DNA from 2 places in the Bacillus sp. SORGH_AS_0510 genome. Region 2 is predicted to be linked to the other one. Evidence: riboswitches for the same ligand, from Rfam matches in the RefSeq annotation. Region 2 holds a riboswitch; the other holds the start of a gene.
The links. A riboswitch is a leader RNA that binds a small molecule or an ion and turns the genes downstream of it on or off. The one in region 2 is predicted to bind lysine.
Positions count from the first base shown of each region.

Region 1 (7,825 bases), 110 kb from region 2:
TATCATCAAACGATAAATTCATCATTTGCTGGTAACGTAATAAGGCTTTCCCTTTATGAGCTTCGTTTGAGGTAATCTCAACATTATTTGGGAAAGAAGATGCCATCGAGATGGGGAATTTTCCGGCTAATGCAGCCTTTATTTCCTCTACACGTTCTTGTTGCTCTGGGTGGACCAGGGCAATTACTTTATAGATTTTTAAATTATCCTTATTCAGAATATTATCATAATCGAATTCCTGAAAAAGTTTGTTTAGTTCTTGTTTACTTTTACCATGTAAAGGTGGCAAGGTAGAGGGGAAGCCGCCATAATTGGTATAAACTAGGATCCCAACACCTAAATCTTTTAGAATCGTAAAGATTTCTTGATAAGTGGAAATAGGTAAGCTTGCTTCATATAACAATTCACTTGATGCCGAATATAAAACAGATCCATTGATACAAAAAATTGGAAGTTCCATATTTTGAATCGCTCTTAATTTTATTACATCTGCGTAAGCACGGCCAGTGTTTAAAATTATGCAGTGTCCTTGTTCCTGTAGATCCGCTAAAGCTTTTACGTTTTCTTTAGATATTTCATGATTTGAATTTAAAAGTGTACCGTCTAAGTCAATTGATATACATTTCATGGTTGTTTTAACCCTTTCCATTTTCTCTATTAACTACTATATCAAAATTTATGCACAAAGTGTGCTGCCAAAATTTATAGGAGATTTATTATGTAGTAGCATAAAAAGGAAAATACAATAGATACTATTATTGGGAATATCATCAATAAAAGGGGTTAATGACCATGAAAAAGAAAATTATAACCTGGAGTATTATTATCTTCTTTTCTATGCTCAACGTAACTTCCGTTAGTGCACAGGGGAGAACACCCGCTAAGAACTGTATTACATTATCTGTCATAAATTTAAAATATCCAATGCAGAAGCTATGGGTCGAACATGCTTGGTGGACCAGGGAGCTCATTGTCTCGAATTTAGCTGATTTAAAGGATCGGAATGATGTGTTGGAAAGATTGCTTAAAAATCAAGAAGATTTAGGAGATATTATCAAACCATATTATGGTCAAGAAGCAGGGAACAAACTAACTGTGCTTTTAAAGGAACATATCTTAATTGCTGGAAAAATTATCGAGGCAGCTAAGAAGAATGATCAAGCAAGTATTGACCAATTTAATAAGGAGTGGTATCAAAACGCAGATGAAATTGTAGCGTTCCTTACGAGTGCAAATCCAAATTGGTCTAAAAAAGTATTAACAGAAATGTTCTATACTCACTTGAAGTTAACAGTGGATGAAGTCGTGGATAGGTTAAAAGGAGACTGGGCTGGCGATATTAAGACTGCAGATATTAACGAAGCACATCTTATTCATATGGGTGATATATTAACCGAAGGAATCGTACAACAGTTCCCTGACAAATTTAAGTAAGGATGATCATTTATACTAATTAGCCATTGCTATGTAGTGCATTCAATATCATTCCCTGTAAAGTGTAATCACTGAGAAAACTGATAAAAAAAGACGAGTTGACATCGATTTTCATGTCAACTCGTCTTTTTTATATTGTATTAAAACTGGTAGTTATGCGCGTCTTCCGCCTCGACCGCCACGTTTTGATTCTGTGTTGCGTTTAAGCGAAGATAAGTTCTCTTCACTAGACTTTAAAAACTTGGCCATTTTATCTTCAAATGATTCTTTAGGTTTGAAATTACTTTTTGGACGAAAATCTTTTGAACGGCTTTCAGATCTTCCTTGCCTTGCTGGGCGTTGTGAATAAGAAGAGGTTTGACTTTCGGGTCTCTCGATTGCTTTTTTAATAGATAAGGCAGTTTTTCCGTCTTTTTCACTAATTACTTTTACATCAACCATGTCACCAACTTTAAGGTGGTCATTAATATCCTTAACATAGCTTTCCGCAACTTCACTGATATGCACAAGACCTGTTGTGCCTCCAGGTAATTCAACGAATGCTCCAAAATTAGTGATTCCTGTTACTTTTCCTTGGACTTTGCTGCCTACTTCAACTGACATAGAAATATATTTCCCCCTCAATAATGTTAAAACCACTTTATTATAACAAATAATTTGAAGGAATAAAATCCTTTTACTTATATAGAGATATTTAAGAAATATTTACTAATCCCGCTGTACCCTTTGGTGGTAAATATCGCATCATTGATTTTGCCTTCATTTATCAAGGAAGGGGTAATAATCGCGTCCAAAACACCAGAGAAGTATTTAATGGTAGTAGGGAACCAAGTTACGGTTGACGATGGCAATGAAGAGGTTGAATTCAGAAAAAATGTTAAATCAGTTGTTTCTTAAACAAAAGGTAAGAAGGCAAGCCATCGTCTGGCTTGCCTTTATATTTGAACAAATTATAAAAAAGTTGATGTTATCCGCGTCTTCCGCCTCGACCACCACGTTTTGTTTCTGTGTTTCTTTTAAGAGAAGACAAGTTTTCTTCACTCGCTTTTAAAAACTTGGCCATTTTATCTTCAAACGATTCTTTCGGTTTGAAATTGCCTTTTGGACGGAAGTCCTTAGAACGGTTTTCGGATCTTCCTTGGCGTGGCGGGCGTTGTGAATATGATGATGCTTCAGGTTTGTCTATCGCTTTTTTGATGGAAAGGGCAGTTTTACCATCCTTTTCACTAATTACTTTCACTTCAACCATGTCGCCAACTTTTAAATGGTCATTAATATCTTTTACATAGCTTTCCGCAACTTCGCTTATATGTACTAGACCTGTTGTACCTCCTGGTAATTCAACGAATGCTCCAAAATTAGTGATTCCTGTTACTTTTCCTTGGACTTTGCTGCCTACTTCAACTGACATGAAATCTATTTCCCCCTCAATAGTGTTAAAACTACTTTATTATAACAAATTCTCAAGGGAAATAGAATTAGTCGGGGCTATTTTTTCCACTTTTTTTAGTGTTTTAGGTAAAAAACATGATAAATCCTTTAAAATGTTGAAGTTTATTTGCTGTTTACCTTAGGGAGATTGGCTGGCAAGTTATCTTGTAATGCTTTTTGTTCTTCATCCGTTAATGGGACAAGTGGGAAACGAACCCCTCCCACATGGACTCCTACTATATTTAGTGCTGCTTTTACAGGTGAAGGACTAGGTGCAGCAAATAACGCTCTTATAATTGGAAGTAAGTTACGATGAGTTTCAGCAGCTTCATTTATAGCACCATTTTTAAATTGATTGATCATTTCTTGTAATTGATTTCCTATAATATGGGAAGCGACAGATACTACACCCGTTCCGCCGATCGCTAATACAGGCAACGTTAATCCATCGTCACCACTATAAAGTGTAAAGTCGTTAGAGGTTTGATTTATAATATCAGCCATTGCATCAAGGTTTCCACTCGCTTCTTTAACCGTAACAATATTATTTATCTTGGATAAACGGACGATTGTTTCCACAGTCATATTCACGACACTTCGACCTGGGATGTTATAAAGCATCACAGGTAAAGATGTGGATTCGGCAATTGCTTTAAAGTGTTGATATAATCCTTCCTGAGATGGTTTGTTGTAATATGGGGTAACAAGCATAATTCCATCTACTCCAGCATTTTCAGCTTGTTTTGTTAAGTTAATTGATGCTCTTGTATTATTAGAGCCTGTTCCTGCTATGACTGGTACTCTGTGATTAACAACTTCAACTACAAATTTAAATAGCTCCACTTTTTCTTCAGTCGTTAAAGTAGGAGATTCTCCTGTTGTTCCAGCAATTACTAATCCATCAGAGCCATTTGCGATTAAATAATTGATAAGTTCTTTTGTTGCAATAAAATCGATTTCTCCATGTTGATCAAATGGTGTCACCATTGCAGTTAATACTTGGCCAAAATTCATCATTCTCACCCTTTTTTTATATTTTAAAAATTTAGAGCAGAGAAGGCATTATGTCAGTCAACGCAAAAAAGCAGCAACGAGGGTTCGTTGCCGCTTAAGAAACATGAATAAAAATTGTTCCCAATGCGTGAGATAGCCCTCCATATAGTTTCCTATATGACAGTTCTGTATTTATTCAATAACAGAACCAGCTTCAAGATAAATGAGTTTCTTTCCGCTTCGGCAAATTCCCCTTTTCACAATTGTCATGGGAGCTCATTCTCCTTAAATTGTGTACTCATGGTTTTTGCGCCTCTATCCTCACTTCAAATGGTATTGAAGTAAGAAATATTTAATTGACTGTTAATATATCAGAATTTATTCTATAATTCAAGTGATTTGGAAAATTATAAGAAAAAGACGTGCAAGGTCTATTATTAAATATACTTTTAAAAGAGGAGGATTCTAATAATGGCAAAGAAATTTTAAATTGGACCTATCAACCACCATATGAATTTTATAATAATGAATGTACAGAAGATTCATTAAAAGAATTATTGAATGGAAGTTATTATGCTGTAGTTGACCCTCAAAATAAATTGGTTGGATTTTATTGTATAGGAGAGTCTGCGCAAGTGCCTGCAGGAAAACAGCTGGGCGTATATGATGCTGGCTTTATCGATTTTGGAATTGGTTTGCAACCAGAAGAAACTGGACAGGGGAAAGGATTTGATTTTTGTTTATTTATTCTAAGGAACTTACAAAAGTATTTTAAACATAGTCCTATCCGTTTAACTGTTGCCAATTTTAATAAACGAGCTATTCATCTATACGAAAATCTTGGATTTGTAAAAAGGAAAGAATTTATCACAAATAATGTTCTTTTGTACAATCATGGTTAAAGATGGTGCTTTTTGAATAAAAAGGAAGCGTAAGAATGACTTCATTCTCAGGCTTCCTTTAGATATAAGTTATTGATTATATTCTTTTTCAATTTCCTTTGTACTTCTAACTGTATCGATCGGGCGTACAAGTTTTTCGATTTGATTACGTTTTGTCTCTAGAAATGGAGGTAAGGATAGTTTTTCTCCGAGGCTTTCATATTGTTCATCACCCATAAATCCAGGACCATCTGTAGCGAATTCAAATAAGATTTGAGGTGCTACTCTTACGTATAAAGATCCAAAGAAGTAGCGATCAACAAATCCAGAGGTACCAAAGCCAAAACTCTCAATTCGGTTCATCCATTCTTCTAAAACCTTACGATCCTCCACACGAAAGGCAGCGTGATGAACAGTACCATATCCTTGTTGAGATGGGGGCAGTACTGCATTGTATTCCACCACCACTTGTGCACCATTACCACCTTCACCTACTTCAAATAAATGTAAAGCTCCTTCTTGGTCAATCTCTTTAAATAATAGAACTTTTTCCATCATTTCTTTAAAGTAATCAAAATTAGCTACGCGAACAAAGAGTGGCCCTAATCCTGTAATGGCATATTCTAATGGAATTGGGCCCTTTTGCCAAGGTGTACCGCTAGAAACTCCTGTATTTTTTTCGTCTGAAATTAATTGGTACTGTTGATCATCAAAATCTATGAAGGATAGAGTTTTTTTACCAAATAATTTCTTGATGCCACTATGTTTTACATTTAATCGATCAAATCGTTTTTCCCAGAACTCTATTGCTGCATCATTTGGTACACGAAAGGATGTTTTCGCAATTTCATTTGTCCCATGGACTCCTTGTGGAATACCAGGGAAATCAAAGAAAGTCATATCGGTGCCAGGGCTGCCAGTATCATCGGCAAAAAATAAATGGTAAGTCTGGATATCATCCTGATTAACCGTTTTCTTTACTAACCGCATTCCTAATACATAAGTGAAAAAATTCATAATTTTTTTCTGCACTGCTTGTAATAGCCGTAACATGGTGAATGCCTTTTAATCCGTTCATCAAAAGTCCTCCAATCATTTCTTTTAAGGTTTGTCTATATTATTCCAACATTAAGTAATCAATAAAATTTATCTCAAATTAATTTATCTCTAATTCGAGATAAATAATATCATGTTCCTTTTTTCCTGTCAATATCATGTAAGAATGAACAAATTTATTCCGTTTATAATAATTAACAAAAAGGAGGGAGTCAATATGGATGGAAAGTATAATACAAACGATGACGCAACTGTTGAATTAAAAAAAGCATTAAATAAGAGTACAGCTAGCAAAAATCCAAATATGAGTGAAGCAGAGAGGAAAATGAAATTTCAAAGTAGGAAAAACTAAGGGATAGGTCAAGTGATTTTTGAGAGGTGAACAAATTGACGGGAAAACATCCAATAGAATATACGGGTAAAGTCTTGGATCAAAGGAATGATCTTACTGGTCCAGATGATGGGCAGGGAACATATCCAGCGCGACCCAAACATGTATCGATTGAGAAGCAAAGTAATAATAAAGGTAAGTAGCATGTAAGAGAAAAATTGCAATTATTTTTAGGAAGAGGAGGGGAGGAAGCCTCCTCTTTTTAATGATTGGTAAGCATTTAAGTTTGTTTCCTGAATTACTATTGCTAGTATAGTAATATATTTTAATAAGAAAGGACAAATTTAATATGACATCAATTCATATACCCGTTTCCGTCCTTAATCTAGCACCAATTCGTGAGGGACAAACACCTAAACAAGCAATTGATTCGATGGTAGATTTGGCACAAGCGGTAGAAAAACTGGGCTATAAACGCTATTGGATCGCAGAACATCACAACACACCTACTCTAGTTAGTTCAGCAACGTCGATTTTAATTAAACATACATTAGAGCATACAAATACCATACTTGTGGGGTCTGGTGGAATCATGCTTCCAAATCATGCTCCGTTAGTAGTTGCGGAACAGTTCGGTACGTTGGCAACTATCTATCCAAATCGTGTGGAATTAGGTCTAGGCCGTGCACCCGGTACAGATATGATGACAGCAAATGCATTAAGACGATCGAAAAATGACTCTGTATACACTTTCCCAGAGGATGTTAAAGCACTTCTTACCTATTTTGGTCCAGAAGATATCCAGAGTTATGTGAAAGCATATCCTGGCGTTGGAACTAATATACCGCTCTATATATTAGGTTCTTCTACAGATTCGGCTTATTTAGCGGCAAGTTTGGGGCTGCCATATGTTTTTGCTTCCCACTTTGCACCAAGATATATGGAAGAAGCTATTAAGATTTACCGTAGTCGATTCCAGCCTTCTGAATACTTGGATCAACCATATATGATGGTATGTTTAAATGTGATTGCAGCAGAGACGGATGAGGAAGCACAGTGGTTGTCAACGACCATGCAGCAATTTTTCCTAAATGTGGTGCGTGGTTCGAGAAATCCATTACAGCCTCCTGTTGAAGATATGGATAAGATTTGGAATCCAATGGAAAAAGAAATGGCTGCTTCTATGTCTAGTGTGACGCTTTTAGGTAGTAAAGAGACAATCAGGAATCAATTAACATCCTTCCAAAATTACTATGAAGTGGATGAAATTATGGCTGTTTCATACATCTATGACCCAGAAAAACAAAAACGGTCATACGAAATTTTAAAAGAAGTTGTTGATGGTAAATAATAATAAAAAAAGGGGACAGTCCCCCGCTGCTTTAAAGCAGCGGGGGACTGTCCCCAAATTATTTATACGAATAAGCTTATAAATAAGATAAATACTAGACCACTTACAGAGATGATGGTTTCAAGCAGTGTCCATGTTGCGAAGGTTTCTTTCATACTTAGTCCAAAGTATTCCTTAAACATCCAGAACCCAGCGTCGTTTACGTGTGAAGCGATTAAGCTACCAGCACCAGTTGCTAATACAACTAATGCTAAGTTTACATCAGATTGACCTAACATCGGAATAACTAATCCAGCAGTTGTTAGTGCTGCAACGGTTGCAGAACCTAATGAAATACGTAGGATCGCT
Region 1 is NZ_JAUTAU010000001.1:2,470,737-2,478,561, forward strand. It holds gene QE429_RS12710 (HAD family hydrolase) at 1-649, opposite strand, end outside; gene QE429_RS12715 (glycosyltransferase) at 793-1,434, shown strand; gene QE429_RS12720 (S1 domain-containing RNA-binding protein) at 1,588-2,037, opposite strand; gene QE429_RS12725 (S1 domain-containing RNA-binding protein) at 2,402-2,845, opposite strand; gene dapA (4-hydroxy-tetrahydrodipicolinate synthase) at 2,989-3,879, opposite strand; lysine riboswitch at 4,005-4,184, opposite strand; gene QE429_RS12735 (GNAT family N-acetyltransferase) at 4,281-4,760, shown strand; partial or broken gene QE429_RS12740 (ring-cleaving dioxygenase) at 4,830-5,817, opposite strand; gene QE429_RS12745 (hypothetical protein) at 6,013-6,147, shown strand; gene QE429_RS12750 (hypothetical protein) at 6,183-6,329, shown strand; gene QE429_RS12755 (LLM class flavin-dependent oxidoreductase) at 6,476-7,477, shown strand; gene QE429_RS12760 (GntP family permease) at 7,540-7,825, opposite strand, start outside.
Region 1: linked by a shared signal. The riboswitch ahead of dapA (4-hydroxy-tetrahydrodipicolinate synthase) and the one ahead of QE429_RS12140 (amino acid permease) in region 2 are both predicted to bind lysine.

Region 2 (7,825 bases):
TAATCAAGGATTTGTACAGAAATACTGAAAGTTACGTGGATCAAAAGGTACAATTATCAGGATGGGTTCGTACCGTTCGCGATTCCAAAACCTTTGGGTTCATTGAATTAAATGATGGTAGTTTTTTTAAGGGAGTTCAAATTGTTTTTGATGAGCAGCTAAGTAATTTTAAAGATATTACAAAGCTTCCTATTAGTTCATCCATAAGAATTGAAGGAGATTTTATTTATACTCCTCAAGCAAAGCAGCCCTTTGAAATTAAAGCAACAGATATAATTATTGAAGGATCTTCAAATGTAGACTATCCTCTACAAAAGAAAAGACACACATTTGAGTATCTAAGAACAATCGCACATTTAAGACCACGAACAAATACCTTTGCTGCTGTTTTTCGTGTGAGATCATTAGCAGCATATGCTATTCATAAATTCTTCCAGGATAAAGGATATGTATATGTTCACTCACCAATTATCACAGGAAGCGATACAGAGGGTGCCGGAGAAATGTTCCGTGTAACCACGCTTGATATGGAAAATCCTCCGAAAAATGAAGAAGGAGAAACTGATTCAACCAAGGACTTCTTTGGTAAAGAGTCTAACCTAACTGTTAGCGGGCAGCTTTCTGCAGAAGCATTTGCGTTAGCATTTCGCAATGTATATACATTTGGACCAACATTTAGAGCAGAAAATTCGAACACAGCTCGACATGCTGCCGAGTTTTGGATGATAGAACCAGAAGTTGCTTTTGCTGAGCTTCCGGATATTATGGATCTTGCTGAAGAAATGGTTAAGTATGTAATTGGCTATGTTATAGAACAAGCTCCTGAAGAAATGAACTTTTTTAACAGCTTCGTTGAAAAAGGTTTATTAGATCGCTTGAACAATGCCTTTACAGCAGATTTTGGAAGAGTGACTTATACAGAAGCAATCAATCTGTTGAAAGAATCTGGTGAAGATTTCGCATATCCAGTTGAATGGGGAGCGGATTTACAAACAGAGCATGAACGTTATTTATGTGAAAAAGTATTCCAAAAACCTGTTTTTGTAACTGATTATCCAAAAGAGATTAAAGCATTCTATATGAGATTAAATGAAGACAATAAAACAGTTGCAGCAACAGATTTATTAGTACCAGGCATTGGTGAATTAATTGGAGGCAGCCAGCGTGAAGAACGAGAAGATATCTTAGCTGGAAAAATTAATGAGCTTGGAATGAATGAAGAAGATTACTGGTGGTACCTAGAGCTAAGAAAATACGGTGGTACAAAACATTCAGGATATGGATTAGGATTTGAACGTTTAATTATGTACCTAACAGGTATGACAAATATTAGAGATGTAATCCCATTCCCTAGAACACCAGGAAATGCAGAATTTTAACAAAAAAAGACCAATTCATTATTAATGAATTGGTCTTTTTTTGCATTTAAAGAGTTTTAAAAAACTTGTAATTCTTCTTCAAAATAGAATGTACCAGGGTGCTCTTTCACAGTATAAGAATATCTCTTCATATTTTTTACATATTGCCATTTTAAAATGGTTACCATTTCACCAGTTTCTTTAATGTTGACCGTTTGACCGGTTGAATAGCGATTATTTGAATTTTTCATTTTTACACCCCTTTTATCTTACATCTTAAGTATAACACAAATAAATTTATTATATTTGTCCTTAATTAAGACTATTATCTTTAGGTGGAAAATACCAAGAATTCCTTTTCCTTTCAATTTATATACAGCTATGGTATGATGATTAAAAGTGAGGTGTCATTTTGACAAATTATAGAGCAAAAAAAAGTAACCTCAAGGCATTATTATCTAAAAACGGTATGGATTTGGATGGTTTGGAAAGGAATACTAAGATTCCTAGAAGTCAACTCGATGACTATATGTCTAAGAAAGTAATGAGCTTGAATTCTGCAATGACTATTTCAAAAGAATTAAATTGCAAGATTGAAGATTTGTATGTATGGACTGCTGAAGAAGCTTAATTTAAAAGTAAAAAAACAGACTCCAAAGCGAGTCTGTTTTTTTGTGTTTGGCTGTGTTAAATTGTGATATTATACCCTATTGATTGGAGCGGAAATCAATAGGCAAGTCTAACAGAGCCTTGAGTTTTAATTTGTTAAATCACACTTATCTAATGGAATCACTTTGGTTTTCTTTGTAAATTTATATCCCAACCATAAGATTAAAAAAAGAGGCAAACCGATATAAGATACCAAAACACCATTCCAATCAACGTGGTTACCGAGAAAAGCTGAGTAGTTTTGTCCTAAAACAACGAAACCACAGACAGCAAAGGCGAAAATAGGGCCAAATGGGAAGAACTTTGATTTATATGGTAATAAACTTAGATCCTTACCTTGTGCAATGAAAGCCTTCCTGAATCGATAGTGACAAACTGCAATTCCAAGCCATGCTATGAAACCTGACATACCTGATGCATTTAGCAACCAGACATAAACCGTACCATCTCCAAAGAAAGAAGCAAGAAATGCCAGAGTACCAATTAAAGTTGTTGCAAATAATGCGTTGACTGGCACACCATTTTTATTGAGTTTAGCTAAGAACCTAGGTGCCTTTCCTTCGCGTGCTAAGTCCCAAAGCATGCGGGTAGAAGCGTACATACCTGAATTACCTGCAGACAATACAGCTGTTAAAATGACAGCATTCATGATAGAAGCAGCAAATGCAATTCCTGCTTTTTGAAAAACAAGTGTAAATGGGCTAACTGTAACATCGCCGTTTGCTAAGTTCTCATTTGTATAAGGAATGAGAAGACCGATTACTAAAATCGCTAATACATAAAATAAAAGAATCCTCCAAAACACTTGTTTTACAGCCCGCGGAATAGATTTTGTTGGATTATCAGTCTCTCCTGCAGCAACTCCGAGTAGTTCAGTTCCTTGAAAGGAGAATCCTGCTGCCATAAAGATTCCTAGCATTGCCATGAAACCGCCGTGGAATGGAGCATCTCCAACTGTGAAATTTTTGAAGCCAATCGCTTCATTACCCATAATGCCGAAAATCATTAGTGTTCCAGTTATGATAAAGATTATAACTGTCACTACCTTAACTAATGAAAACCAATATTCTGCTTCCCCAAATCCTTTTACAGAAAGGTAGTTTAATAGGAACATAATAACTAAGAAAATTCCACTCCATATGAAGGATGGAGTATGTGGGAACCAAAATTTCATAATCATCGTAACAGCTGCTAATTCTGCTGCTATTGTAATTGCCCAGTTATACCAGTAATTCCACCCTAACGCAAAACCTAGGGAAGGGTCGACAAATTTTGTTGCATAGGTACTAAAGCTTCCCGCTACAGGCATATAGGCTCCCATTTCTGCTAACCCTTGCATTAAAAAGTAGACCATTAAACCAATAACAACATAAGAGAGAATAGCTCCACCAGGTCCTGCAGAATGGATTGCTCCTCCACTTGCAAGGAATAAACCTGTACCAATTGTACCTCCAAGTGAAATCATAGTAAGGTGACGAGATTTTAGGCTTCTTCTTAACTCGGATGGTTCTTTTTTAGGTGATTGATCACCGTTAAAATCATTTTGTTTTAATACTCGTGCTGTTTGCATTGTCTTTACTCCTTTTTGTATTCATTTTTCGAGAAGGAGTTTTGGAATAAAAAATGCCATCGAAGTAGAATCGATGGCATTATCAATACCCCGCATCATACCTTCCGAAAGATAGCTCAACACGAATGGCTGGTAGGGCCAAGCGTGACAGTTCTGTTCCTGTTTGGAGACAGCCCCAGCATGCTTTGTCAGAGATAAAAGCACACTTCGGCAGTTTTTCCTTTCAAGTGGAGTCAATGATGTCTCTGCATCTCATCCGCTTTACTAATAAAAACCGCGACCTCTACCTCATCGGTTTGATGAGGATTTAGCATATGAATTTAATATATTTATAAAGTATAAATTATATTGGATATTTGTCAATAAATTTTTCTTGAATAGCATTCCAGGATTCCAATACACCTTGGAATTAACAGATAATTAATTCTTTTGGAAAAAAACTATTAAATTTACATTAAAAATGATAATCGGTATTATTTTTAAATATAAATGATGGCGTTTTCGGAGGTATTATAAGATGCGGATTTTTGGAATTATTATTGGATCACTAATAATTGTATTGGCATTTAACCTTTTTTTGATACCTCACGAAGTATTAAGTAGTGGACTGAGTGGAATTTCCATGATTATAGGTATGATTTCACCACTTAATACAGGGGTGGCAAATTTTCTATTGAACTTTCCGTTACTGTTAATAGGGTATAAAATGTTGGGTAAGAAATTTATTATGAACTCAATTTTTTCAGTACTCATAATATCAGTTGGACTTTATTTAGTACCTGTTATCGCTATAGCGAACGATACCATTTTAAGCTCTATTTTTGGTGGTGCTTTAACTGGTCTTGGTGTTGGAATTGTCTTTCGAAGCTCAGGGTCAACCGGAGGCTTTGATATAATTGGGATGATTGTTTCAAGAAAAAAGGATTTTCCAATAGGTACCTTGCTATCTGGCATGAACGCAGTTGTTATAGTGATTAGCGGATTTTTATTTAATTGGGATGCCGCTTTGAATACTTTAGTGTCTATCTTTGTAACAGGTAAAGTAGTGGATGCTATTTATACAGACCATGCTAAACTAACAATAATGATCATTACCGATAAAGGTGACGAGATGAGAGCGCACCTTCTAACCAACCTTTATAGAGGATTAACAATTATGGACGGAGTTGGGGGATACTCCAACAACAAACGAAATGTTTTAATAACGGTCATTTCACGGTATGAATTAAATGAGGTAAAGAATCTCATTGTTGAAGTAGACCCTGCTGCATTTGTAAATATAACTGAAACAATTGAAGTCATGGGACTCTTCCATCGTCCTAGTCCTTCATAAAAAAATGGGCCTGCAATAATAAAATATGCAGGCCCATTTTTTCAATTGTTAATGTATTTTTCAAAAACAAATCCATAATCCTTTACACAATACTGTTTCTTACTGTCTTCTAGCCATTGAAATGCTGCTTGATTTAACATCTTAAACTGGACAACTAGATTACTGTCAGGACTTGTTATCCTTCCAAGAGTAGTAGAGGCAACATCAAGACTTTGTTTGGCAAATTGAAGGCTTACCTCATTTTCATGAGAGATTTCGGAAATTTTAATTAAAGCTTTATACAAATCTTTTACTTCCTCAATATGCTTTTTATGAACGTCAATGGAAAATGGTTGTGAGCCAATTTTGAATTTAATCTCCACATCAAGGTCTACGGTTCCCGCAGTTTCGAGTTTAACGTCTGAAACTCTATTAGTTGCATAACTATAACGATGTAACATTCGTTTCTTGCTTGTAGCACTTGTACCATCTAAGTGGATTAAAGCATTATTTGTAAAACAATATTCATCTGATTTCGATTTAATTAAAAAATATATCTTCTCATTGTCTTCATGCATTACATAATCATCTGCATCAACTTTGTCATAATTTTCTGGTTTAATGACAGAACCTACATCACTTAATCCTAAAATATCAGATGCTACTTTTCCAAACATTTTACCAACCTCACTTTTCTAAAATCTTGACATACATATGTACGAACAAAGCCACATAAAGTTTCAGTGTATTTACTGTAATTAGGAAAGACAAAATACTTTATGACTTTAATGGCTATTGTATGTTAAAAAATGTAATTAATATGATGGGAAGTTTGATATAATTAAATGATACTTTGTAAATGGAGGCAGTCCAATGTAAGCACCTCAACTTTTTTATAATAAAATTTAATAAAAAGTGAGGTTGCGATTATGTCTAAATTTGTTGGAAAAGAGGTTTTTTTCCGATTTCTTTGGTATGGGCAAATTTTGGCTAACCTAGGGGATATTTTGTATATAGTTAGTTTGATAAAGTTAATTTATGACAAAACCGGATCTGCTACCTATATGTCTCTGGTCCCGTTTTTTAGTACAATATCTGCTTTGATAAGCGGGTTATTGGCACCATTGATAATAAATAAATTCAAGCTTAAATCGATATTAACTTATTCTCAAACCGGGAAAACAGTTTTTTTATTTTTATTGTGCATTAGTATCCCTATTCTCGAAGAACAATTGCTGTTTTTAGTCTATCTTATGATTTCCCTTATATCTTTTTTAGATGGGTGGGCGTCTCCTGCAAGAAATGCATTGATTCCAAGTTTAGTGGAGGAAAGTAAGTTAGTTAAAACAAATAGCTTGCTTTCAATATCTGATCAAATAATCCAACTTATTACTTGGCCAATGGGGAGTATCTTATTAGTGTCATTTGGACCGGTAACTATTCTTTGGCAAACTTTTTTCTTATTCCTAATTTCAACCATGTTTATGCGAATGATCAGAGATTATAGTAACCAATTAATTCATGAAAAGAAATCTCAAATAAATGTGTTAAAAGAAGGTTGGGCAATAATTTGGCATTCCAAACAGCTTAGGATTATTAGTTTAATGAACATTCTTGAAACATTTGCAAACGGGGTATGGATTGCTGCCATCTTGTTTGTATACGTTTCAGAGGCATTAAACAAAGGAGAGAACTGGTGGGGGTATATTAATGGTTCTTTTTTTACAGGGATGTTAGTTGGAGGACTTTTCATTTACCATTACTCCTACTTGGTGGAACGATTTTTAAGCAAAATCATATTGTGGTCGGCCTTTACTTTAACCGGGATAACCTTTTTGTTCGGAACAACATCAATTCCTTGGTTTGCTTTATTCGTTTCCTTTTTGTTTGGTTTTCCTCAGATGGCTCGTGATATTGCTGAAACAACTATTATTCAAAAAAATGCGCAGGAGAAGCTCTTAGCAAAAGTTTATTCTGCTAGAGGGACCTTATTATTTGGTACGTTTGGTCTTTCGTCACTAGTAATGGGATGGTTGACTGAAAAGTTTGGAGTAAGAGCGGTTTTTTTTGTAGCTACAATCCTTTTTCTTACATCATTCATCATAGCATTGTTAAATAAATCTGCTCTGCTAGGCGCCGAAATTAAAAAGAATAGGACTTAATTTTATTAAAAAAACGGAAATCACTTGCTGGTTTCCGTTTTTTATCGGAAAATACAATATATGATTTTATTTGAATTTTTAGTAAAAAGGGGGGAGAAGCAGTGCGGCCTATCATTTTAGGAGTTTTTGCGGCTTTCTTTTTCGCATTCACCTTTATTTTAAACAGATCGATGGACTTAGCTGGGGGAAGCTGGATATGGAGTGCATCCCTTAGGTATTTTTTTATGGTACCTTTTCTTTTCATGATTGTTTTAGGTAGGAAGAACCTTAGACCATTGCTTATAGAGATGAAAAGACGACCTGGTGCATGGGTTATTTGGAGTACAGTAGGGTTTGGATTGTTTTATGGGCCCATATGCTTTTCAGCTGCATATGCTCCAGGGTGGTTAATTGCAGCAACTTGGCAAGTTACCATCATATCCGGTTCATTACTTGCACCGCTTTTTTATGAAACAACCTTGACTAAAGATGGTCCATTAAAAATAAGAGGTAAAATTCCTTATAAAGGGTTGTTTATGTCAATGATAATTTTACTTGGCATCATTCTTATGCAGATTGATCAAGCAAATCATTTATCAGTACTCGCAGTAATCTTTGGAGTTGTACCTGTTTTAATTGCATCATTTGCCTATCCATTAGGAAATAGGAAAATGATGGAGGTGTGTGAAGGCCGACTTGATGTTTTTCAACGCGTTTTAGGAATGACATTAGCTAGTCTGCCATTATGGGTTGTGTTATCCGTTTATGGCTTAAT
Region 2 is NZ_JAUTAU010000001.1:2,359,112-2,366,936, forward strand. It holds gene asnS (asparagine--tRNA ligase) at 1-1,379, shown strand, start outside; gene QE429_RS12130 (hypothetical protein) at 1,436-1,609, opposite strand; gene QE429_RS12135 (helix-turn-helix domain-containing protein) at 1,771-1,989, shown strand; gene QE429_RS12140 (amino acid permease) at 2,116-3,597, opposite strand; lysine riboswitch at 3,702-3,891, opposite strand; gene QE429_RS12145 (YitT family protein) at 4,115-4,930, shown strand; gene QE429_RS12150 (PH domain-containing protein) at 4,972-5,586, opposite strand; gene QE429_RS12155 (MFS transporter) at 5,839-7,071, shown strand; gene QE429_RS12160 (DMT family transporter) at 7,173-7,825, shown strand, end outside.